Linked DNA regions of Thioclava sp. GXIMD2076. The main gene of each other region encodes a partner of the protein of the gene in region 2 in a complex. Links are inferred from orthologs where the notes say so. Each region holds a gene or a part of one and is shown on either strand. Other genes may lie near its edges. The genes, in order: rplL and rpmG.

Region 1 (11,061 bases), 150 kb from region 2 along the record:
GCGAAGGCTGCATTGTTATAGAGCGCGTCGAGCCGTCCGCCGGTCAGTTCCATCGCCTGTGCGAAGCCGGCGTCGATGGAGGCGGGGTCGGCCATGTCCATCTGCACGCAGCTTAGACCTTCCTGACGCAATCTTTTGCAATCCTCGGTTTTGCGCGCGCTGGCGATGACCTTCCAGCCTGCGGCTGTCAGCCCGTGCGCGGCGTCATAGCCGATACCGGACGAGCAGCCGGTGATGAGGATTGTCTTTGTCATTGCGTGTCTCCCTTGGAAGCTAAGGAGTAGGGACTGGGGAGGCATGGCGCAAGAGAAAGCCGCAGAGAGTATCTGCGGCTTGCGGAGCGGGTCGGGGGAGTAGGAAATGGTCGGGATATCAGTTCGAGGGGCTCAGGAATTTCTTGGAGACCCAGCCATTGACGCCGTCACCCTCGATCCGAATATGCGCCCAATTCCCTTTTTGCGCCACGATCAGGACTTCCTCGCCGCGCGTGACGCCATCCACGCGCTGATAGGAGGTCGCGGGACCCGAGCGCACGTTCAGCGCGGCCGCGGTCACCCGCCAGAGGGCACCGGCAGGTGCAGCTGCGGTCTCGGGCTCGGCGCTGCGGTATTGCGGCGAGCTGCGCAGGGCGGAGGCGTTGGTCACTTTCGGGAAGGTGCGGGTGATGGCGGGCTCTTGCGGTGCCGCGACCGCCGCGTGTGGGGTGGGCGCGGGGGCATCAAGGGATTCGCTATCGGGTAGGGTTGCCGCCGCAGCGGCCGTGATCAGCGTCGCGCGGTTGCTCTCTTCGGTGGCAACGGCTTTCTGGATCAGCACGGGGTTTGTCTGGCTGTCGCTTGCGCTGGCCTGCAGCACGGGTTGTGGTGCGGCCGGATCGTCGTCACGACCAAAAATGACAAGCACCAGAAAAAGTGCGACCAACGTGTTGACGACGAGTTTCAACATAAAAATTTCCCCCTTTCGCCAGAGGGTTATCTACCCTTGGCGAGAATAACGTGCCCGTGAAGCTGTTCGGGGGAGCAACGCGTCAACCCACCGTCGGTTCCGCATCGGCGAAAATTTGCTGCTGGACCGGAGGTCATCACCGCTTTAGAGATTTTTCCCATGAGCGAGCATGATGATGAGATTCCTTCGGCGCTGTCCTCCGAGCCGTTAAGCCGTGCAATCGGCGACCGGTATCTGACCTATGCGCTGTCCACGATCATGCACCGGGCGCTGCCCGATGCACGAGACGGGCTGAAACCCGTGCATCGCCGCATTCTGTATGCGATGCGCGAACTGAAACTGTCCTCCACCGGAGGGTTCCGGAAATCGGCGAAGATTTCCGGTGACGTGATGGGCAATTATCACCCCCATGGCGATGCGGCGATCTATGATGCGATGGCGCGTCTGGCGCAGGATTTCGCCATGCGCTACCCGCTGGTCGATGGCCAGGGGAACTTCGGCAATATCGATGGCGATAACCCCGCTGCCTCGCGCTATACGGAAGCGCGGATGGCCAAGCCCTCGGAAAGCCTTCTTGAAGGGCTGGCCGAGAACGCGGTCGATTTCCGTCCCAATTACGATGGCACGCTGGAAGAGCCGGTGGTGCTGCCTGCCGCCTTCCCGAACCTGCTGGCCAATGGTGCCTCGGGGATCGCTGTGGGGATGGCAACCAATATCCCGCCGCATAATCTCGACGAACTGGTCGATGCCTGCCTCGAGATGATCCGCAAGCCGGATATCGAGGATGACCGGCTGGTCGATTACATTCCGGGGCCGGATTTCCCGACGGGCGGCGTGATCGTCGAGCCCAAGGAGCATATCCTGACCGCCTATCGCACGGGGCGCGGCGCGTTCCGGCTGCGGGCCAAATGGGAGGTCGAGGATCTTGGCCGTGGCCAATGGCAGGTGATCGTTACCGAGATCCCCTATCAGGTGCAGAAATCCAAGCTCATCGAGCGTCTGGCCGAAGTCATCCAGACCAAGAAAGTGCCGGCGCTGGCCGATGTGCGCGACGAATCCGCCGAGGATATCCGCATCGTGCTCGAGCCCAAGACCAAGACCGTCGCACCCGAGATGCTGATGGGGATGCTGTTCCGGAACTCGGATCTGGAAGTGCGGTTCTCGATGAACATGAATGTGCTGATCGACGGGCGGGTGCCCAAGGTCTGCTCGCTCAAGGAAGTGCTGCGGGCGTTTCTCGACCATCGCCGCGATGTGCTCTGCCGCCGCAGCCAGCACCGTCTGGACAAGATCGCGCACAGGCTCGAGGTGCTCAACGGCTATATCATCGCCTATCTCAACCTCGACCGTGTGATCGAGATCATCCGCACCGAGGACGAGGCCAAGCCCGCGCTCATGCGCGAGAACTGGGCCGTGACCGATGGAGAAGCGGTGTTCCTGACGGAAGTGCAGGCCGAGGCGATCCTGAACATGCGCCTGCGGTCCTTGCGTCGTCTCGAGGAGATGGAGCTGCGGCAGGAACGCGACAACCTTCTGGCCGAACGGGCGGGGCTCGAGGAACTGCTGGGCTCCGAGAAGTTGCAGTGGAAAGCCATCGGCACCGAGCTGAAGGACATGCGCAAGCTCTTCGGCAAAGGCACTGCGATCGGCGCGCGCCGCACCCATTTCGGCGCGGCAGGCGAGGTCGAGGAGGTGCCGATCGAGGCGATGATCGAGCGCGAGCCGATCACCGTGATCCTGTCTAAGATGGGCTGGATTCGCGCCATGAAGGGGCATAACGCCCTTGATGCGGAGGTGAAGTTCAAGGACGGTGACGGGCCGCGCTTCGCGCTCCATGCCGAGACCACCGACCGGATCGTTATGCTGGGGGCCAATGGCCGCGCCTATACCGTGCTGGGAGCCAATCTCCCCGGCGGGCGGGGTATGGGCGAGCCTGTCCGCCTGATGGCAGACATCCCGAACGAGGTGGAGATTACCCACGTTCTGGTGCCGAAAGAGGGCGAGAAATATCTGCTGGCCTCATCGGCGGGGGACGGGTTCATCTGTCCTGCCGAAGAACTGATTGCCCAGACCAAGAGCGGCAAGCAGGTGCTCAATGTGAAGGCACCCGATCAGACTGCGGCCTGTAAGCTTGTCGAAGGCGATATGGTTGCCGTGGTGGGCGAGAACCGCAAGGTGCTGGTCTTCCCGATCGGCGAGCTGCCCGAGATGTCCAAGGGCAAGGGCGTGCGGCTGCAGAAATACAAGGATGGCGGCCTGTCCGATATCCGCACATTCAACGCAGCCGACGGTCTGAGCTGGAAGGATCCGGCGGGGCGCACGCGGAGCGAGAGCGATCTTTCGGAATGGGCAGCCAAGCGGGCAACTGCGGGCCGTATGGCCCCGCGCGGCTTCCCGCGCGACAACAAGTTCAACTGAGGACATGTCTTGGATGGATGTGGAAAAGGCGGCCTTTCGGGCCGCCCTTTTTATTTGTCGCATAGGTCGGCTCGTCAGGCCGCAACCAGAAGGGGGGCTACGCCCAGCTCTTTATGGACCTTTTCGATGACCGCCTCGGGCAGGCCGAGCGCATCTGCAAACGCTTCGAGATAGGCGATGTCTTTCGGTTGGTCGGGGTCGATGGCCATGACCGACATCGCGTAGGCCTGCGGCTCAAGGCCCGAGGGCACCTTCAGGCTCAGGCGCTCGATGTCGATCGGCGCTTCGAGGATATGTTTCACGAAAGCCCGCTCGTCGCCATGCATGCCGTCGAGCTTGGCCAAAAGCTTGTCGCGCTCGGGCTGGTCGATCACCTCGTCGGCCTTGGCGGCTTGCAGCAATGCCTTCACCAGAACGGCGGCGGCAACGTTCTGGGCGGGCGAAGGCTTTTTCCACGGTTCCGAGCCGCTTGCGAAGGCCGCGTTCAGTTCCTCGCCAAAGGAGCGTTCGGACGTCACGCGCTGCGCCGGCGTCTTGCCAAGGCATTCACTACTGGTGGTCTCGGAGAGCTGCTCGAGAAGCTTGCCCAGACCGCCGCGCTTGCCGCACATGTCACGCGCGAGTTGCGAGATCGCGTCGGACATGCCGCCGCTTCCGGCCGAGCTGGAGCGGTGGCGCACCAGCGAGGCGCTCCGCCCGAGCCGCTCCAGCATGGCCCCCATGCTATAGCCACTGAACTGGTAGAGGTGGTTTATTTTGCCACCCAGCAATGCGGCGAGGCGCTCTTCGAAATCGCCCTGCGCATCGCCGTTCAAAAGACCACCCGATCCGCCCAACTCGCCTCTGGCCGCACGGGCAAGGTTCGAGCCGCCTTTCGCTTGGGCGATCCCGAGCGTTACCTTGGCGAGTGTTCCGACGAATGACATGATGGCCTCCTGCAGTGTCACATGTAACGAGTCTATGTCGGGACCTACCAAAAGTCAGCGGGTCGGGTTCCTGCTGAGTGGGTGTGTGGCGCGGCTGCTACGCGGAAAGCTACCATTTACGGGGTGTTTTTGGCCATTATGCTCAAAGATCAGGCAGCGATGGCCAAATTGGTGGCGTTTACGCCTATGCGTCCGCGCCCGCCCGCGCGCTTTTGTCGCGCCCGCTCTCCAAGCGCTGCCCTGACTCGGTATCCGCGCCCATTCAGGCGCAGGAAAACTATCGGTGAAAGCGACGGGAATCTGCTTATCGCGCTTGATTTTTCTGCTGTAGGGAAATATCTAGCCCGCGATATTGTCACGGGCCTTCAGACGGCCCCCCAAACCAGAGGCGTCCCGCGAGATGGCAAAGGCAAAGTTTGAACGTAACAAACCGCACGTTAACATCGGCACGATCGGCCACGTTGACCACGGCAAAACCACGCTGACCGCAGCAATCACCAAGTATTTCGGTGACTTCAAGGCCTACGACCAGATCGACGGCGCACCGGAAGAAAAAGCACGCGGCATCACCATCTCGACCGCACACGTCGAGTATGAGTCGGAAAACCGCCACTACGCGCACGTCGACTGCCCCGGCCACGCTGACTATGTTAAGAACATGATCACCGGTGCGGCACAGATGGACGGCGCGATCCTCGTTGTGAACGCAGCTGACGGCCCGATGCCGCAGACCCGCGAGCACATCCTGCTCGGCCGTCAGGTCGGCATCCCGACCATGGTTGTTTACCTGAACAAGGTTGACCAGGTTGACGACGAAGAGCTGCTGGATCTGGTCGAGATGGAAGTCCGCGAGCTTCTGTCGTCCTACGACTACCCCGGCGACGATATTCCGATCGTCAAAGGTTCGGCACTTGCAGCCCTCGAAGGCCGCGATCCGGAAATCGGCGAGAACTCGATCCGCGCGCTCATCGCAGCCGTTGACGACTTCATCCCGACCCCGGCACGTGCTGTTGACCAGCCCTTCCTGATGCCGATCGAAGACGTGTTCTCGATCTCGGGCCGTGGTACCGTTGTGACCGGTCGTGTCGAGCGCGGCGTGATCAACGTTGGCGACGAACTCGAAATCGTCGGTATCCGCGACACCAAGAAAACGACCTGCACCGGTGTGGAAATGTTCCGCAAGCTGCTGGATCGTGGTGAAGCAGGCGACAACATCGGCGCCCTGCTGCGCGGTATCGACCGTGAAGGCGTTGAGCGTGGTCAGGTTCTGTGCAAGCCGGGTTCGGTCAAGCCGCACACCAAGTTCGAAGCAGAAGCCTATATCCTCACCAAAGAGGAAGGTGGCCGTCACACGCCGTTCTTCGCGAACTACCGTCCGCAGTTCTACTTCCGCACCACGGACGTCACCGGGACCGTTACGCTGCCGGAAGGCACCGAGATGGTTATGCCGGGCGACAACCTGAAGTTCGAAGTCGAACTGATCGCCCCGATCGCCATGGAAGATGGTCTGCGCTTCGCAATCCGCGAAGGCGGCCGTACCGTTGGTGCAGGCGTTGTGTCGAAAATCCTCGCATAATCCCACGCGGATCATGTGATCTACGGAAGGGCGGCCAACAGGCCGCCCTTTTGCTTTGCCCGCCCTGCTGATGCGAACGGGCAGGGGATTAGTGTTTTTTCCGAGGCGCTTGGCGAAGGCGGGACCCGCGGGAAAAAGAATTTCGGGGATTGGTCGAAAACCTTGAAATACCCCCTTGCTTTCCTCTCTGCGGGTCTGTATCTCCCGCTCACGGCCTAGGGGTATAGCTCAGTTGGTAGAGCATCGGTCTCCAAAACCGAGGGTCGTGGGTTCGAGTCCCCCTGCCCCTGCCAGTCCTTTCCTTCGATGAAGCGCTCATGTAGGCAGGCTGGTGACGGTCGGCGCTACGGGAACGTAGCGACGCGTGAATGTAGCCCGCCTGTTTCGGGCGACTAGAGGAAGATGGCATAATGGCAAATCCCCTTCGGTTCTTGCAGCAAGTGCGTTCTGAAACGGCCAAGATTTCGTGGCCTTCGCGTCGTGAAGTGGTGCTGACTTCGGTCATGGTGCTCGTGCTGACGGCGCTGACTGCGCTGTTCTTCTCGGGCGTGGATTTCGTGATCCGGCTTGGTGTCGGTCAGCTGATCGGCTGATCCTCCGGTCTGGGCGCTATGGGGTTGAAAACCTCCCGTAGCGTCTGTATGGGAGCATGACTCTCCGGAAAAGGGCGTGCATCGATTCGGATCGTGCGCGCTCGTTTTGTTTCGGTGTCGCGTCTGGGCCGCTTGGCCAGGGCAGGGCAAAATGGGAATTCGCGGCGTTCGAAGCGCCGGTTAAGGAAAAGGCAGGCTCGAGCATGGCGAAGCGTTGGTATTCGGTAATGGTTCTCTCGAACTTCGAGAAGAAGGTTGCCGAGCAGATCCGGCAGTCTGTTGTCGAGAAGGGCCTTGAGGAAGAGATCGAGGAAGTCCTCGTTCCGACCGAAGAAGTGATCGAAGTGCGCCGTGGCAAGAAAGTCACCTCCGAGCGCCGCTTCATGCCGGGCTATGTGCTCGTGCGTATGGATATGACGGATCAGGGCTACCACCTGATCAACTCGACCAACCGGGTGACCGGGTTCCTCGGTCATCAGGGTAAGCCGATGCCGATGTCGGACGCCGAGGTGGACCGGATGCTGAACCGTGGTGGCAGTGCCTCTTCCGAGAAGGCCGAGCCGCGCAGCCTGATCACCTTCGAGGTAGGCGAGAATGTGAATGTGACCGACGGGCCCTTCGAGGGCTTCTCGGGTATGGTCGAGGAAGTTGACGACGCTGCGAGCCGCCTGAAGGTGACGGTCTCGATCTTCGGTCGTCCGACCCCGGTCGAACTGGAATTCACTCAGGTGCAGAAAATCGCCTGAGGGATGTGGGAGGTGTCGGGAATGAGCCCGCACCGCGACCACTAAACTTGCCCCCGCGGGGCAGAGTGATAAAGGAGAAGCCAAATGGCTAAGAAAGTGATTGGGCAGCTGAAGCTGCAAATCGCAGCGGGTTCCGCGAACCCATCCCCGCCCGTCGGCCCGGCACTGGGTCAGCGCGGCATCAACATCATGGAATTCTGCAAGGCGTTTAACGCCAAGACGCAGGAAATGGACAAGCAGGCGAAGATCCCGACGGTCATCACCTACTATGCCGACAAGTCGTTCACCTTCGAAGTGAAACAACCGACTGCGTCCTTCTTCATCAAGCAAGCCGCTGGCCTGAAGCCGGTTGGCAAGCGTAACCGCCCGAAGGGTTCGGTTGCACCGGGTCGTGAAGTTGCTGGCACCATCACCGCTGCACAAGTGCGCGCGATTGCTGAAGCAAAAATGTCTGATCTGAACGCCAACGACATCGAAGGCGCGATGAACATCATCCTCGGCTCCGCGAAGTCGATCGGTATCGAGGTGAAAGGCTAAATCATGGCAAAGCTCGGTAAACGCACCAAAGCCGCTCGCGAAGCATTCGCAGGCAAAGAACTGATCTCGGTTGAAGACGCCGTTGCACTGGTGAAAGCCAATGCAAAAGCGAAATTCGACGAGACGCTCGAAATCGCTCTGAACCTCGGCGTTGACCCGCGTCACGCAGACCAGATGGTCCGCGGCGTGGTCTCGCTGCCGAACGGCACCGGTAAAACGGTCCGTGTTGCTGTCTTCGCTCGCGGCCCGAAAGCCGACGAAGCCAAAGCAGCTGGCGCGGATATCGTTGGCGCAGAAGACCTGATGGAAACCATCCAGTCGGGCAAGATCGAATTCGATCGCTGCATCGCGACCCCGGATATGATGCCGATCGTCGGTCGTCTGGGCAAGATCCTCGGCCCGCGCAACCTCATGCCGAACCCCAAAGTCGGCACCGTGACCATGGACGTGAAAGCGGCCGTGGAAGCAGCCAAGGGCGGCGAAGTCCAGTTCAAAGTCGAGAAAGCCGGTGTAATCCACGGCGGTATCGGCAAGATCTCCTTCACCGAAGAGCAACTGGCCCAGAACGTTCGTGCATTCGTCGAGGCAGTTGCCAAAGCGAAGCCCGCGGGCGCCAAAGGCAACTACATGAAGAAAGTCTCGATCTCCTCGACCATGGGTCCGGGCGTATCGGTAGACCTCGCTTCGGCAACCGGCAACTAAGCCCGGGTTGCATCGGATAGGGAAGGGCGGTCCTCGGGCCGCCCTTTCTGTTTGAAAACATCCGTGAGCTGAGAAATTAAGGCTTCACAAAAGCTGCGTTCAGGTGTAGGAACGCAGCCTGTTGCACCGCTGACCGCTTGGTCAAGGTGGAACGATTCGTCCGAGACGGTGGGTGAGGCGCGAGCCTGGTAAATCCTGCCTGAGGCGGGAAGGACAGATTTCCTAGGTGCTTTGCATGAAGCCCCAAAGGTGATCTTGGACGGACCGTTGCGGACCCCGAGTCGGGGCAAGTGCCCCGGCAAAATGAGCCGGAGGGTCAAACCTCCCAACTTGGAGTGTAACTGTGGATAGAGCCCAGAAAGAGAAAGTGGTCGAGGAACTCGGCCAGATCTTCGAAAGCTCTGGCGTCGTGGTGGTTGCCCACTACGAAGGCCTGACGGTTGCTGAAATGCAGGACCTGCGCGCGAAAATGCGTGAAGCGGGCGGGTCTGTGCGCGTTGCCAAGAACAAGCTCGCCAAGATCGCCCTTGCGGACAAGCCGTGCGAAAGCATCGCTCAGTACCTCACGGGCATGACGGTGCTCTCCTATTCCGAAGATCCGGTCGCTGCGGCGAAAGTGGTCGTGGAATACGCCAAGAAGAACGAGAAACTCTCGATCCTCGGCGGCGCAATGGGGAATGATGCACTTGACGTCGCCGGTGTTAAAGCCGTGGCAGCCATGCCGTCGCGTGAAGAGCTTATCGCTCAGATCGTTTCGTGCCTGGGTGCACCCGCTTCGAACATCGCCGGTGCCATTGGCGCGCCTGCTTCGAACATCGCGGGCATTCTCTCGACCATCGAAGAGAAAGCTGCGTAAGCAAACTGTTATGGCCTTCGTCGTGGCTTGAAGTCCGACGTTGGAAACCAAACCCTAATCTTAGGAACTGAGTAAAATGGCTGATCTGAAAAAACTCGCCGAAGAAATCGTTGCTCTCACGCTGCTGGAAGCACAAGAGCTGAAAACCATCCTGAAAGACGAGTACGGCATCGAGCCGGCAGCCGGTGGCGCCGTCATGATGGCTGGCCCGGCAGCAGCTGCTGAAGCAGCTGAAGAGAAAACCGAATTCGACGTGATCCTCGTCGATGCAGGCGACAAGAAAATCAACGTCATCAAAGAAGTCCGCGGCATCACCGGCCTCGGCCTGAAAGAAGCCAAAGACCTCGTTGAGGCCGGCGGTAAAGTCAAAGAAGGCGCTGCAAAAGCAGAAGCCGAAGAAATCAAGAAAAAGCTCGAAGAAGCAGGCGCAAAGATCGAACTCAAGTAATTGGGTTCGGTGCGCACGCATCGAGTTTGAGATTGGGCTGGGTCCGGAGTTTCCGGGCCCAGCCGAACCTGTCTCGGAGAGGGCTTTTTGATAAAGCGCTCTCCAAGGCGGCGTTCGCGGCTCGGGAGCTGACCGGTGGGACGGTCGGCAGGTATGGAGCCGCCCCCCTTATCGCCAGGCGCGCACCATGGGCCCCGACATAGTGCCGCACGCGAAAAGACGAAAGGTGACGACGAGCATGGCTCAAGCTTACGTTGGTCAAAAGCGCATTCGCCGCTACTATGGTAAGATCCGCGAAGTCCTCGAAATGCCGAATCTCATCGAGGTTCAAAAGGCATCCTACGACCTGTTCCTGCGCTCCGGCGAAGGGGAAGGTCATCTGGATGGCGAAGGCATCAAAGGGGTCTTCCAATCGGTCTTCCCGATCAAAGATTTCAATGACAACGCTATTCTGGAGTTCGTGAAATACGAGCTCGAAAAGCCGAAATACGACGTTGAGGAATGCCAGCAGCGCGATATGACCTATAGCGCCCCGCTGAAGGTCACCCTGCGCCTCATCGTGTTCGATGTCGACGAGAACACCGGTGCGCGTTCCGTGAAGGACATCAAGGAACAGGACGTGTTCATGGGCGATATGCCCCTGATGACCAAGAACGGGACGTTCATCGTGAACGGCACCGAGCGCGTGATCGTCAGCCAGATGCACCGTTCGCCGGGCGTATTCTTCGACCATGACCGCGGCAAGACCCACTCCTCGGGTAAGCTGCTGTTCGCCTGCCGCATCATTCCCTATCGCGGCTCGTGGCTCGACTTCGAATTCGACGCCAAGGATCTCGTGTTCGCACGGATCGACCGCCGCCGGAAGCTTCCGGTGACGACGCTGCTCTATGCGCTCGGCATGGATCAGGAAGGCATCATGGATGCCTATTACGACACGGTCTCCTACACCTCCAAGGGGCGTCAGGGCTGGGTCACCAAGTTCTTCCCCGACCGCGTTCGCGGAACCCGTCCGACCTTCGATCTGGTCGATGCGGACTCGGGCGAGGTTATCTGCAAAGCGGGCGACAAGATGACCCCGCGCATGGTCAAGAAGATCAAGGACGAAGGTCAAGTCACCGACCTGCTCGTGCCTTTCGATCACATTCTGGGCCGCTTCTGCGCGAAGGACATCGTCAACGACCAGACCGGCTTCATCTACATCGAGGCAGGCGACGAGCTGACCGCAGAATACGACCGTGACGGCGACCTCGTGGGCGGGTCGATCAAGACGCTGATCGATAACGGCATCACCGAGATTCCGGTGCTGGATATCGA
Region 2 (10,988 bases):
CCATCGAAGAGGTCCGCATCATTCCCGAGGACGAGCTGCCCGAGGAAGGCGCCGTGGCGGAGGTGGAATTCGCCGACTCGGGCGTCACCCAGAAATGCGCCGAAACCGATACCGTTCTGGCCGTGGCCCGTCAGGCAGGGCTCAACATTCCCTCGGGCTGCACGTTCGGGGTCTGCGGCACCTGCAAGATCAAGAAGGTCTCGGGCGAGGTGCATATGGTCCATAATGGCGGCATCACCGATGACGATATCGAAGAGGGTTATATCCTCGCCTGCTGCTCGAACCCGCGCGGCCACCTCGTCGTGGAAGCCTGACAGACCCGCCTCTACCGGATTGCGGGCCGCGCAGGTATCCTGCGCGGCCTTTTTTTATGGCGCAGCGCCGCTGTTCCGCTGCCCCTGCCTGAAACATCATCGTTTCTGATCACATTTCACATATCCGACCGGCAATAACTTGCCAGTGCCCCTGCGCATTTGTTACTTTTGTCCCATACCAAAAGAAAACAGACGGGCCCTCGGCCCTGCCGGAACCATGGCTGCCCAGACGGGGTGGACGGGGTCAACCGCTACGCCGACAAACCCGCCATCAGGCACGACGTAACCAGCGAGGCGTTCTATGAACAGACGGGCGCTACAGCGGGGCACCCTCCCCGCGATCATGACGGTTTTTCTTTGCGCATCCCTGTCGATGCCTCAGGCCGCCGCGAGCGAGGCCGATTTCCCGACCGCACGCGAAACCTCCGTTGCGCTTGCCGGATTGCAGAAAATGCGTCAGGACCGCCTGCTGGCCCGCCAGCCCAACGTGCTGGATTTCATGTTCGAGAACAGCAAGGAGCGTGTTTTTGACGCGCATCTGACCGACGAGCTGGGCGACCTGAGCTTCAACACCGCGAAAGGCCGCCAGAGCTGGGCGGTGGTGGAATCGAACTGGACCCGCAGCGAGAGCAGCTCGCTGCAATACAGTTTCGCGTCGCTGGGCGCACATAAGAAACTGAACAACCGTTTCTATATCGGTGCAATGGCGGAGCTGGACGCCGCAGACCGCAAGGTGGATGCTGATGCCTCGGGCGATGGCGTAGGTTTCCTGGTCGGCCCTTATCTGGCGGGCAGGCTGCCCAAAACCGAACTCGACTGGTCGATGCGCCTTCTGCACGGACGCACCAATAACCAGTTCGCCCCCGATGGCTCGATCCGCCGTGATGCCGAATCCCAACGCACCTTGTTTCAGGCGCGGATGGAGGGGAGGTTCGAGATGGGCACGACCGAGCTGACCCCCAATATCATCGCCAGCCATGTCAACGAGCTGACCGACCATTTCCGCATCGCTGATGGCACAAGGATTGATGGCGAAGAGCTGTCGCTATCGCAATTCTCGGCAGGGGTCGAATTCGCGCATCCGCTGGAAAGCAGCTGGGCGAAGATGGGGCTGACGGGGCAATTCGCGCTTGTGGCGCAACATAGCATGGGCACAGGCCTGCTGGACGAGGCCTATCCCGCGACCGACTGGTTCACCTCGCGCGTCGAGGTCGGTGTGGACATGGACCGCAAGGGGCTGGGCACGCTCAGCACCCGTTTCGGGGTCGATGGGGTCGAGGGGGATCTGACCGATCAGATCCATCTCTCGTTGATGTTCGAGCGCAAGCTCTGATCAGACCCCGATCGGGATCAGGTGGTTATCCCATGCCACGTCCGAGCGTTTGAACGGTGTGATACCGTCTCGGGTGATCTGCGAGACAAGCCCCGCACCATCGGTGGCAGTGAAGCCACCCTGCGCACAGACACCTAGACCACAGACATCGGCACGGCGCACCGACCAGAGCGCCTCGCCTTCGGCCGAATAGGCCTGCACCATGCCACCACGCGGGCTGGTGATGGCCACCTCGCGGCCCGCGCGGCCAAAGGCCACCGATCCGGCATAGCCCTTCATGGCGAATTCCTCACCGGGCAGCGGCTCGGCAAGCACCGCCTTCCGCCCGCGGTCATGCAGCCCTAGGAGCGGCACGGGCTCCATCAGATCGCCCTGCCATTGCATGCAGAACGCCACCCGCCCGTCACTGCGCACCGACAGGTGACGGATCGAGTTCTTCCACAGATCGGGCTCCAGCTCGACCACCTCCAGCACTTCGCCCTCGGGCGAGAGGTAGCTCAGGTTCGGGCGCATGGTCTCGATGTTCAGCGGCGTGCGATCCGTCGGATCGGTCTGGATCCCGCCATTGGCCACCACCAGAACCTCTTGCCCCGGCAGGCGCAGGATCTCGTGCGGGCCGATCCCGTTCGAGGCAAACTCGCCAACCCGCTGATAGCCGCGCGCCACATCCCAGATCCCGATCCGGCCCTCGGAGCCTTCGGCCACCACTTCGGAGGTATAAAGCCGTGTGCCATCGCCCGAAAACGCACCATGACCGTTGAACTGCCGCCCCTCCGGCGGGGTCAGCCGCGCGACCAGCCCGCCGGTTACACAGTCAATCACCAACGCAAACACACCGGGACGGCGAGCAAAGGCCACCGCCTCGGGGCGCTCGGGATGGGCGGTCGCGGCATGGCCACGTCCGGGGAGTGGCTGCGAAAAGATCTGCGTCCCATCCGCCGCAAGCCCCCAGATCGCATAGCTCCCGTCGGGCGCTTTGGCCGCCGCCAGAAAAGCGGGGCTGCCTGCATCGGCCCAGCTAAGCCGCGGGACTGTCGCCGCAGCGGCAAGGCTGGCAAGGAAATGGCGTCGTTTCATATCAATCTCCATCCGCGGCGTTAAAGCCCACGCTGACACCCAGCAAAGGCCCCAGCTCGGCCTGCATGGCCTCGACCGTCAGCCCGATCTGCTGCTGCACGATCTCCACCTTCAACCGGCCCATCGGATCGGCCACACCGGCAAAGACCGGATCATCGAGATCCTGCGCCAGCTCGATCGCGCGGTCAAACGCGGCGTCGGTCTTGGGGATCTCGCCCATGCCCTGCGCCAGCCTGTCGGCAAACCCCCGCAGCGCAACCAGCGACAGCGTCACGTTGCGGGCGGAGCGGCCCGCGTCCAGCATCTCGGCCCGTTCGGGGCGCGGGCGCTCAAACGTGCCCAGAGGGCGACCCAACCGTGTGTCCTTGTTGAATTCGAGCCCCGTGACCAACTGCGTATAAAGCGCCTGCCGCGCCTCGGATTCGGTCAGATAAAGGGTATGACCTTCGGTGCCGGGGCTCAGGAGTTCATCGGCAAAACCGTTCTGCCAGCCGACCTCGACATCGATGGCCATCTGCGCCAGATCACCGGCCATCGCCACGCGCAGCTTGCAGGTATAGTCGTCATCCGTGGCCAGCTCGCCATAAAGAAGATGCTCCAGCCCGAAAAAGCCGCGCACCCCGATGGAGGCTTTCGCCAACTCTGCCGGGTCGGTGAATTGCGGGTTTTGTTGCTCGATCAGCCCCGAGAGCTGGCGCCGCCCCGTGGCCTTGGCATCGGGCCAGAAGGCAAAGGCCAGCGCCCTCCCCTGCTCCTCGACCGGTCCGAGCCGCAAAAACGCCACGCCCAACCACGCATCGACCGCGTCATTCCACAAGGGCTGCATCGTCGCGATGGAACAGTCCGCCTCGGCCCCCTTCTGCAACGCGATCGTGGCATTGGTCAGCGCGGCATATCCGGGCAGGATGTCTTGCGTGACGGCGGCGCGTGTATCGGCCAGAGCTGGCACAGAGATCGCCATCAGAGGCAGCGAGAACAGCAGATTACGCATCACAAGGTCTCCAGAAAGCGAATAAGATCGGCGCGCGTCTTGGCGGGCAGTGCCAGATATCTATCACGGGCGGGCCCCGCTTCGCCACCATGCCAGCGGATCGCCTCGTCCAATGTGGCCGCGCGGCCATCATGCAGATAGCGCGGCGCATGGCCGGAATTGGCCTCCGTCAGCCCGATCCCCCAGAGCGGCGCCGTGCGCCATTCGGAGCCCGTGGCCACGCCTTCGGGACGGTGATCGGCCAGCCCCTCGCCCATGTCATGCAGCAAAAGGTCGGTATAGGGCCAGACCAGCTGGCGCGAGGTGACCGGATTATCGCTGGTTGCGGTAATGAATTTCGGCACATGGCAGGCAATACATTGCGCCTCGTAGAAGGCCTGCTTGCCGGCGAGCACATCGGGTGCCCCCACATCGCGGCGCCTGGGCACGCCCAGACCCGTCACATAGGCGGTGACCGCCTCCAGCGCCTCGGTCGAGACCTCGGCATTGTCGCGCAGCCCCTCGTCAATCCCGTCAGGAAGCGAAAGACAATCCGTCTGCGCCAAGGTGCAATCGCCCGCGCCTGCGGGGAACAGCACACTCGAGAGCCCCATATCCTGACTGAAAGCCTGCGCCGTCATATCGACGAGCCGCCCCATGCCCGCCTTATGGCCGAACCGGCCCAGCCGCACCACACCATCGGGGCCGATCGCATATTGCGCCCGCCCCGAGATCCCGTCGCCATCGGCATCCCCGGGGTCCGCATGTGCCAGAATATCGGCCTCGGGGATCGCCTCCAGAAGCCCCAGCCCGATGATCTGCGGCGCGACCCGCAGCGAGACCAGTGTCTCGGGCGCAAAGCCGTGACGGGCCTCGGGATGGCGCAGATCGCCCTCCTCAATCCAGTCTAGCACCAGCTGTCCCTCCGGTTCCAGCGACGGCAGCGCCCGATCCTGCAACTGCCAGCCGAACTCGGGATCGGCGATCATACCATGCCAGCCGTCGATGCCCTCTGCGCCATCGCCGGACGGAAAGCGCCGCGAGAGCTTCAGCACCATCCCCGAGATGCCCTGGCCATCCTCGGGCCGCCCCCGCGCATTTCCGGGATGGCAATTGGCGCAGGCCCGCGCATTGAACAAGGGCCCCAGCCCGTCCGAGGCCCGCGTGCTCGAGGGCGCAGGCACCCAGAGCTTGTCGAACAACGCCTCGCCCAAGGTGAACCCCATCCGCAGGGATGGGGGCAGATTGGCCGCAGGCGCGCGGAACCCCGTGCCCGTCACCGTGGCCGCCACCGTGGCCGCCCCTGCCGGATTGGCCTCGTAGCGCTCGGGTTGCACGAACTCGGTGGCCGGCGCTGTCACCTCGGCGGCCTGCACCGCCACTGGCACAGCAAGGCAGAAAGCAAGAAGAGCGCGCATCACATCACCATGCAAAACCCCGCGGCATCGCTGCCACGGGGAAGTGTCGGGCATAAGCCCCTATTTTGAATAGTCTTACTGGAAGACTGCATCAGGGTTGTCGAGGCTGTCGGACCCCTCGATCTCGACCTCGGAGCCCAGAAGCGTGACCGCGCGCTCGATCGAACGGGTCTGGGTGACCAGCGCATCGACCAGACCGTTGACGAGCTTTGCCCCCTCGTCATTGCCAAGCGCCAGCATCTGGTCATAGGCCATACCGCCTTCGGCCTTCTGGTAGATCGCATCGGCTGCAGCGACCGATGCGTCCAGATCCTTGGTCAGCTGCGCATCCACATCGGCATCCTTGGCCGCCACCAGTTGCGACAGCGAGGCGCCTTCCACGACCGAGCCGTCCACACGGGTGTATTTGCCGGTATAGACGTTCTGGATCCCCAACGCGTCATAATAATGCGAGACATGGGTCATATCGGAGAAGCAATCATGCTCTTCTTCCGGATCATGCAGCATGAGGCCCAGCTTCGTGCGCTCGCCCGCCAGCTCGCCATAGGACAGCGACCCCATACCGGTGAGGATCGTGGTGATGCCCGCATCGGCATCATCGGTCAGCGCGGTGCGTGCAGCACCTTCCTCGTCCCAATTGCCGACCATTTCCTGCAGATCCGCAACCAGCAGCTTGGAGGCTGCCTGCAGATATTCGGCACGGCGGTCACAATTGCCACCGGTGCAGCCCTCGCCCTGAATGTAATCGGTATAGGGGCGCGCACCCGCGCCCGCCCCGGTGCCGTTCAGATCCTGCCCCCAGAGCAGGAATTCGATGGCGTGATAGCCGGTTGCCACATTGGCCTCGATGCCTTCGGCCTCCTGCAGGGTCTCTGCGAGGAATTCCGGCGAGATCGTGCTGGCATCCACCTTTTCGCCACCGATGGTGAGCGATTTATTGGCGATGACATTGGCCAGAGCCAGATCATTCTCTTCGTTATTGGCCGCCGAATCCTCATCGACATAGTCGATCAGACCCTCATCGAGCGGCCAGGCGTTCACACGGCCTTCCCAGTCATCCACCAGCGCATTGCCAAAGCGGAAAGCTTCGGTCTGCTGGTAGGGCTTGCGGGCCGCAACCCACGCGTCCTTGGCCGCCTGCAGCGTCTCGGCAGAGGGTTCTTTCACCAGCGCGTCAACCGCCGCCTCCAGCGCCTGCGCGGTGGTCAGGCTGTCCTCGAACCCTGCCTGCGCGATATCGGCATAGGTTTCGATCACGGCTTCGGGCTGCGGCGCCTCGGCAAAGGCTGCCAGCGGCGCAGCAAACAGGGCAGTGCTGGCAAGCAGCGCGGAAAGGGGACGGGTCATGCGGTGCCTCGGATCAGTGTAACTGGAGTTCACGGATAAGTGACACATTTACTCGGGAATGTAAATCCCGATTGTTTTACTCGGTCAATTTTTCCAAGACCGTTTCAAACCGTGCCGCAGGCCAGCCACGCGCCCCATACGATGTAGCACCCCCCAAACCCGCAACACCAATGCACCGCCCAAAGTCGCTCCATATCCCGGCCCGTCCCGGCGCAGCGCGTGATGATATTCCTGCAGCACCACCCGAAGCGCCCCATCAGCCAGTTCGGGCGCGACAACATGTTTGGGATTGAAGTTGCGTAGACTCGCGCCCGCCATCAGAGCAAAACCGCAACAGAGGAAATGGTCAGGCAGCCATTCCACCGCCTTACCCACCACATCAAGCCGCAAAACCCGCCACAGAGGCGCAAGACCTGCCTGCGCATCAGCCACAACCTGCCCCAGGGCTGCAATTGCAGGCGCATAGCGTCCGCGCGCATTCAGAAAAAATGTAGATCCATCGCCACAGCCTAGCTCCGGCAACCGGACCACATAATCTCGCAGCCGGAATCGGTCATCAAAACAGCAAAAAACCGCCCAAGGGCGGCTTTCGCTTCGTCAAAGACGGTCAGATCTTACTTGATCTTGCCTTCTTTGTATTCGACGTGCTTACGCACAACCGGGTCGTATTTCTTCACGACCATTTTCTCGGTCATGGTGCGGGCATTCTTCTTGGTCACATAGAAGTGCCCGGTGCCCGCCGTCGAGTTCAGACGGATCTTTTGCGTCGTCGGCTTCGCCATGTTTCATCTCCTGAGTCAGGCAGCCAACATCCGCGTCACTGCCATCGAAATCCTTGAAGCCCGCCTTTTAGCCAGACTCACCCCAGAGTCAACAGCCAATCGCACCCTTCTCGGGAAATTTCACTATCAGCCGAAGAAATTTTGCGCAGGGGGCCTGTAAGCCGGATTCTGTTCAGGGGTTGCCCCCCTTGATGACCATTCCTCTAGGCCTGCAGTTGCCTGCAGGCTCCAGCTGCCAACCCGGATCACTCGGGGCGAAGCTCCCCTACCGTCAGACAGATGCCCGCGGCACGCGATCCCTATTCGGCGTTGCTCCCGGTGGGGCTTGCCATGCCGGTCCTGTTACCAGTCCCGCGGTGGGCTCTTACCCCACCGTTTCACCCTTACCCGTGCATGATGCAGGGCGGTCTGTTCTCTGTGGCGCTATCCCTGGGGTTACCCCCGCCGGGCGTTACCCGGCACCGTCACTTCATGGAGTCCGGACTTTCCTCGGCGATCCGGCTGTCTGCAAAAGCAGAGCTACGAACCGCCGCGGCCATCCGGCCCCCTGCGCAACCCGAGCCTTAGGCCGGATGGCCGCGTATGGTCAAGCGCGAAACCACCGCCTTTTCCAGCGTCCTCAAATATCCTGGGGTGAATTCGACGCAGTCGAAGAAGGGCAAAGCCCCTGCTCCCGCTACCCGTCCCGCCGCGCCGCAAAGAACCCCTTCAGAAGCGCCTCGGCCTCGGCGGCGGCCAAACCGTCATAGATCTCGGGCGCATGATGGCATTGCGGATGCGAGAATACCCGCGCGCCCTGCGCCACACCGCCCGATTTGACATCTGCGGCGCCATAATAGAGCCGCCGGATCCGCGCCGCCGCGATCGTGCCCGCGCAGATCGGGCATGGCTCCAGCGTGACGTAGAGATCATGCCCCACCAGCCGCTCCGATCCCACCTTCCGGCAGGCCTCGCGGATGGCCAGCACCTCGGCATGGGCGGTCGGATCGCATAGCTCGCGGGTGCGGTTTCCGGCGCGTGCCACCACCTGCCCCGATGGCGCAACGATCACCGCCCCGACCGGCACCTCGCCGCGCAAAGCGGCCGCCCGCGCCTCCTCCAGCGCCTGATCCATGAAACTTCTGAACATATCTTCTCTTGGCCGTTTCGCTTCTCTCGTGCAAGGCTCTTCCCACAGGAGATAAGACACTATAGAGAGGCGCCTTCAAGACCGCCTCGGGAGCCGCCTGCCATGACCAATGATTCCAACAACACGCCGAAACCGGATACGACGCCCTCTTCCGGCGAACGTATCGCCAAGGTTATCGCGCGCTCGGGCGTGGCCTCGCGCCGCGATGCGGAAAAGCTGATCCTCGCAGGCCGCGTGGCGGTCAATGGCAAACAGGCGGCCTCACCCGCTCTTGATGTCACGCCCAAGGACAAGGTTACCATCGACGGCAAACCCATCGACGCGCCGCAGGAAACCCGTGTCTGGCTCTATTACAAACCGCTGGGTCTGGTCACCACCGAGAAAGACGAGCAGGGCCGCCGCACGATCTTCGACGAGATGCCCGAAGGTATGCCGCGTGTGCTCAATGTCGGCCGTCTCGATCTCAATTCCGAGGGTCTTCTGCTTCTGACCAATGATGGCGGCCTCAAGCGCCGCCTCGAGCTGCCCGAAACCGGCTGGCTGCGCAAATACCGCGTGCGCGTGAATGGCCGCCCGACACCCGAGACCTTCAACCCGCTGCGGGCCGGCATCACCATCGATGGCGAGGATTTCCAGCCGATGGAGATCACTCTCGACCGCCAGCAGGGCGCAAATGCCTGGCTGACCGTGGGCCTGCGCGAAGGCAAGAACCGCGAGATCCGCCGCGCCATGACCGAGATCGGCATGACCGTGAACCGCCTGATCCGCGTAAGCTATGGCCCGTTCCGCCTCAACGAGATGCAACCGGGTGATGTGGTGGAAATCAAGCGCCGCGTGCTCCATGACCAGCTGGGAAGCCTTCTGGAAGACACGCCCAACGCCCAACCCGCCGACCGCAGCAAATCTGCGGGTCGTCGCGATGATGGCGAGCGCCCGCGCGGCAGGTTCGGTGACCGTGGTGATCGCGGCGACCGCGGGGGCCGCAGCTTCGGTGACAAGAAATTTGGCGACAAGAAATTCGGGGACCGTGGCCCGAAACGCTTCGACCGCGAGGATGGCGAGGGCCGTGGCACTTCCGAGCGCAGCTTCGGCCGCCAGAAGGATTTCGCAGGCCGTGGCGACCGTCCCGAGCGCGCACCGCGCACCGAGGGAGAGGACCGTCCGCGCAAGGAACGCTGGTCGCCCGAAAAGCGCAGCGCACCGCGCGAAGATCGCAGCGACACCCGTTCCTTCGGTGACAAGAAGTTCGGCGACCGTCCGCGTCGTGAAGGTGGCGAAGGCCGCTCCTTCGGCGACAAGAAGTTCGGCGACCGTCCGCGCCGTGAAGGCGGCGAGGGCCGTTCCTTCGGTGACAAGAAGTTCGGTGACCGCCCGCGCCGTGAAGGCGGCGAAGGCCGCTCCTTCGGTGACAAGAAATTCGGTGACCGTCCGCGTCGCGAAGGCGGCGAAGGCCGTTCCTTCGGTGACAAGAAGTTCGGCGACCGTCCGCGTCGCGAAGGCGGCGAAGGCCGTTCCTTCGGTGACAAGAAGTTCGGCGACCGCCCGCGCCGTGAAGGCGGCGAAGGCCGTTCCTTCGGTGACAAGAAGTTCGGCGACCGCCCGCGCCGTGAAGGCGGCGAAGGCCGTTCCTTCGGTGACAAGAAGTTCGGCGACCGTCCGCGTCGTGAAGGCGGCGAAGGCCGTTCCTTCGGTGACAAGAAATTCGGCGACCGTCCGCGTCGTGAGGGTGGCGAAGGCCGTTCTTTTGGGGACAAGAAATTCGGTGACCGTCCGCGTCGTGAAGGCGGCGAAGGCCGTTCCTTCGGTGACAAGAAATTTGGTGGCAAACCGGGCGGCGGCTTCAAAGGCGGCCCCCGTGGGGATGCCCCCCGTAGCAACGGACCGCGCGGCTCTGGCTCCAAAGGTCCGCGCAAGCCCCGCAGCGAATAAGTAAACATCGAACGGCGCCAGAGAGATCTGGCGCCGTTTGTCGTTCCGGCCCCATAGCTCATACAGATGTCATGACAGAGCGCCTGCGTATGGGCGCTTTTCTGCCATCCCCCTCTGGCACAGACGTGCCGAAATACCTATTCTCCGCTTAAGATGAGCACCACCATGACCATTCGGGCAAGTTTAGGGGGACCCATGTCGCAAAAAGCCATCCAGCGCATCGCCTTCCTGCTGATGCTGGCGCTGGTGCTGAAGATCGCGGCAACAGGCAGCGTCTGAGCCATGGCCCGCCGTTTCTCTGGCAGATACAGCCCCGATGCCCCGCCCCGCAGCGCCGGACAGGAAGACATCCCTACCGAGCGGCTGCCCCGCCCCGAGCACCCCTATGAGGGCCGCCCCTTCTGGCTGGCGGTCTGTGCCCTGCCCTTCCTTTTTGGCGCTTTCGGCGACGGGCCGGTGGGACTGGCACGCGGTATTCTGGGCTTTGGGTTTTGTGCGGGTGCGGCGCTTTTGCTGCGCGAGGGGCTGAAAGCGCAAGCCGCCTATGAGGCGCGTGGCAAGGCCCGCCGCCCCGCCCTTCCCCGCAAGATACTGGGCAGCCTCGGCTTTGGCCTCGGGCTGGCGATCGGCGCGCAGGAGATGGGGCTGACGGGCGCCATAGGCTGCGGCCTCATCGGCACCGTTCTGGG

The links.
Region 1: rpmG (region 2) and rplL share a complex: the UniProt entries of both Escherichia coli proteins name them as parts of the 50S ribosomal subunit. The link is inferred for Thioclava sp. GXIMD2076 from one-to-one orthologs.

The regions. Positions count from the first base shown.
Region 1 is NZ_CP149932.1:1,343,418-1,354,478, forward strand. What follows is about bases 8,235-11,061. They hold rplL (50S ribosomal protein L7/L12), read left to right. Parts: upstream 8,235-9,375; coding sequence 9,376-9,747; downstream 9,748-11,061. Other genes in these bases: rplA (50S ribosomal protein L1), read left to right, coding at 8,235-8,443; rplJ (50S ribosomal protein L10), read left to right, coding at 8,787-9,299; rpoB (DNA-directed RNA polymerase subunit beta), read left to right, coding at 9,986-11,061. Also shown: WDB91_RS06655 (SDR family NAD(P)-dependent oxidoreductase), read right to left, coding at 1-254; WDB91_RS06660 (SH3 domain-containing protein), read right to left, coding at 373-945; parC (DNA topoisomerase IV subunit A), read left to right, coding at 1,105-3,363; WDB91_RS06670 (DUF533 domain-containing protein), read right to left, coding at 3,438-4,289; tuf (elongation factor Tu), read left to right, coding at 4,690-5,865; preprotein translocase subunit SecE, read left to right, coding at 6,276-6,458; transcription termination/antitermination protein NusG, read left to right, coding at 6,662-7,204; rplK (50S ribosomal protein L11), read left to right, coding at 7,289-7,741; more of rplA, read left to right, coding at 7,745-8,234. UniProt on the Escherichia coli protein: The binding site for several of the GTPase factors involved in protein synthesis (IF-2, EF-Tu, EF-G and RF3). Is thus essential for accurate translation.
Region 2 is NZ_CP149932.1:1,499,723-1,510,710, reverse strand. What follows is about bases 5,658-8,411. They hold rpmG (50S ribosomal protein L33), read right to left. Parts: upstream 7,242-8,411; coding sequence 7,074-7,241; downstream 5,658-7,073. Other genes in these bases: WDB91_RS07505 (nucleoside deaminase), read right to left, coding at 7,918-8,370; WDB91_RS07520 (hypothetical protein), read right to left, coding at 6,544-6,891; WDB91_RS07525 (imelysin family protein), read right to left, coding at 5,658-6,459. In the rest of the region: WDB91_RS07550 (hybrid-cluster NAD(P)-dependent oxidoreductase), read left to right, coding at 1-314; WDB91_RS07545 (autotransporter domain-containing protein), read left to right, coding at 616-1,647; WDB91_RS07540 (DUF1513 domain-containing protein), read right to left, coding at 1,648-2,724; WDB91_RS07535 (imelysin family protein), read right to left, coding at 2,726-3,715; WDB91_RS07530 (di-heme oxidoredictase family protein), read right to left, coding at 3,715-5,112; more of WDB91_RS07525, read right to left, coding at 5,188-5,657; WDB91_RS07500 (pseudouridine synthase), read left to right, coding at 8,473-10,299; WDB91_RS07495 (5-bromo-4-chloroindolyl phosphate hydrolysis family protein), read left to right, coding at 10,582-10,988.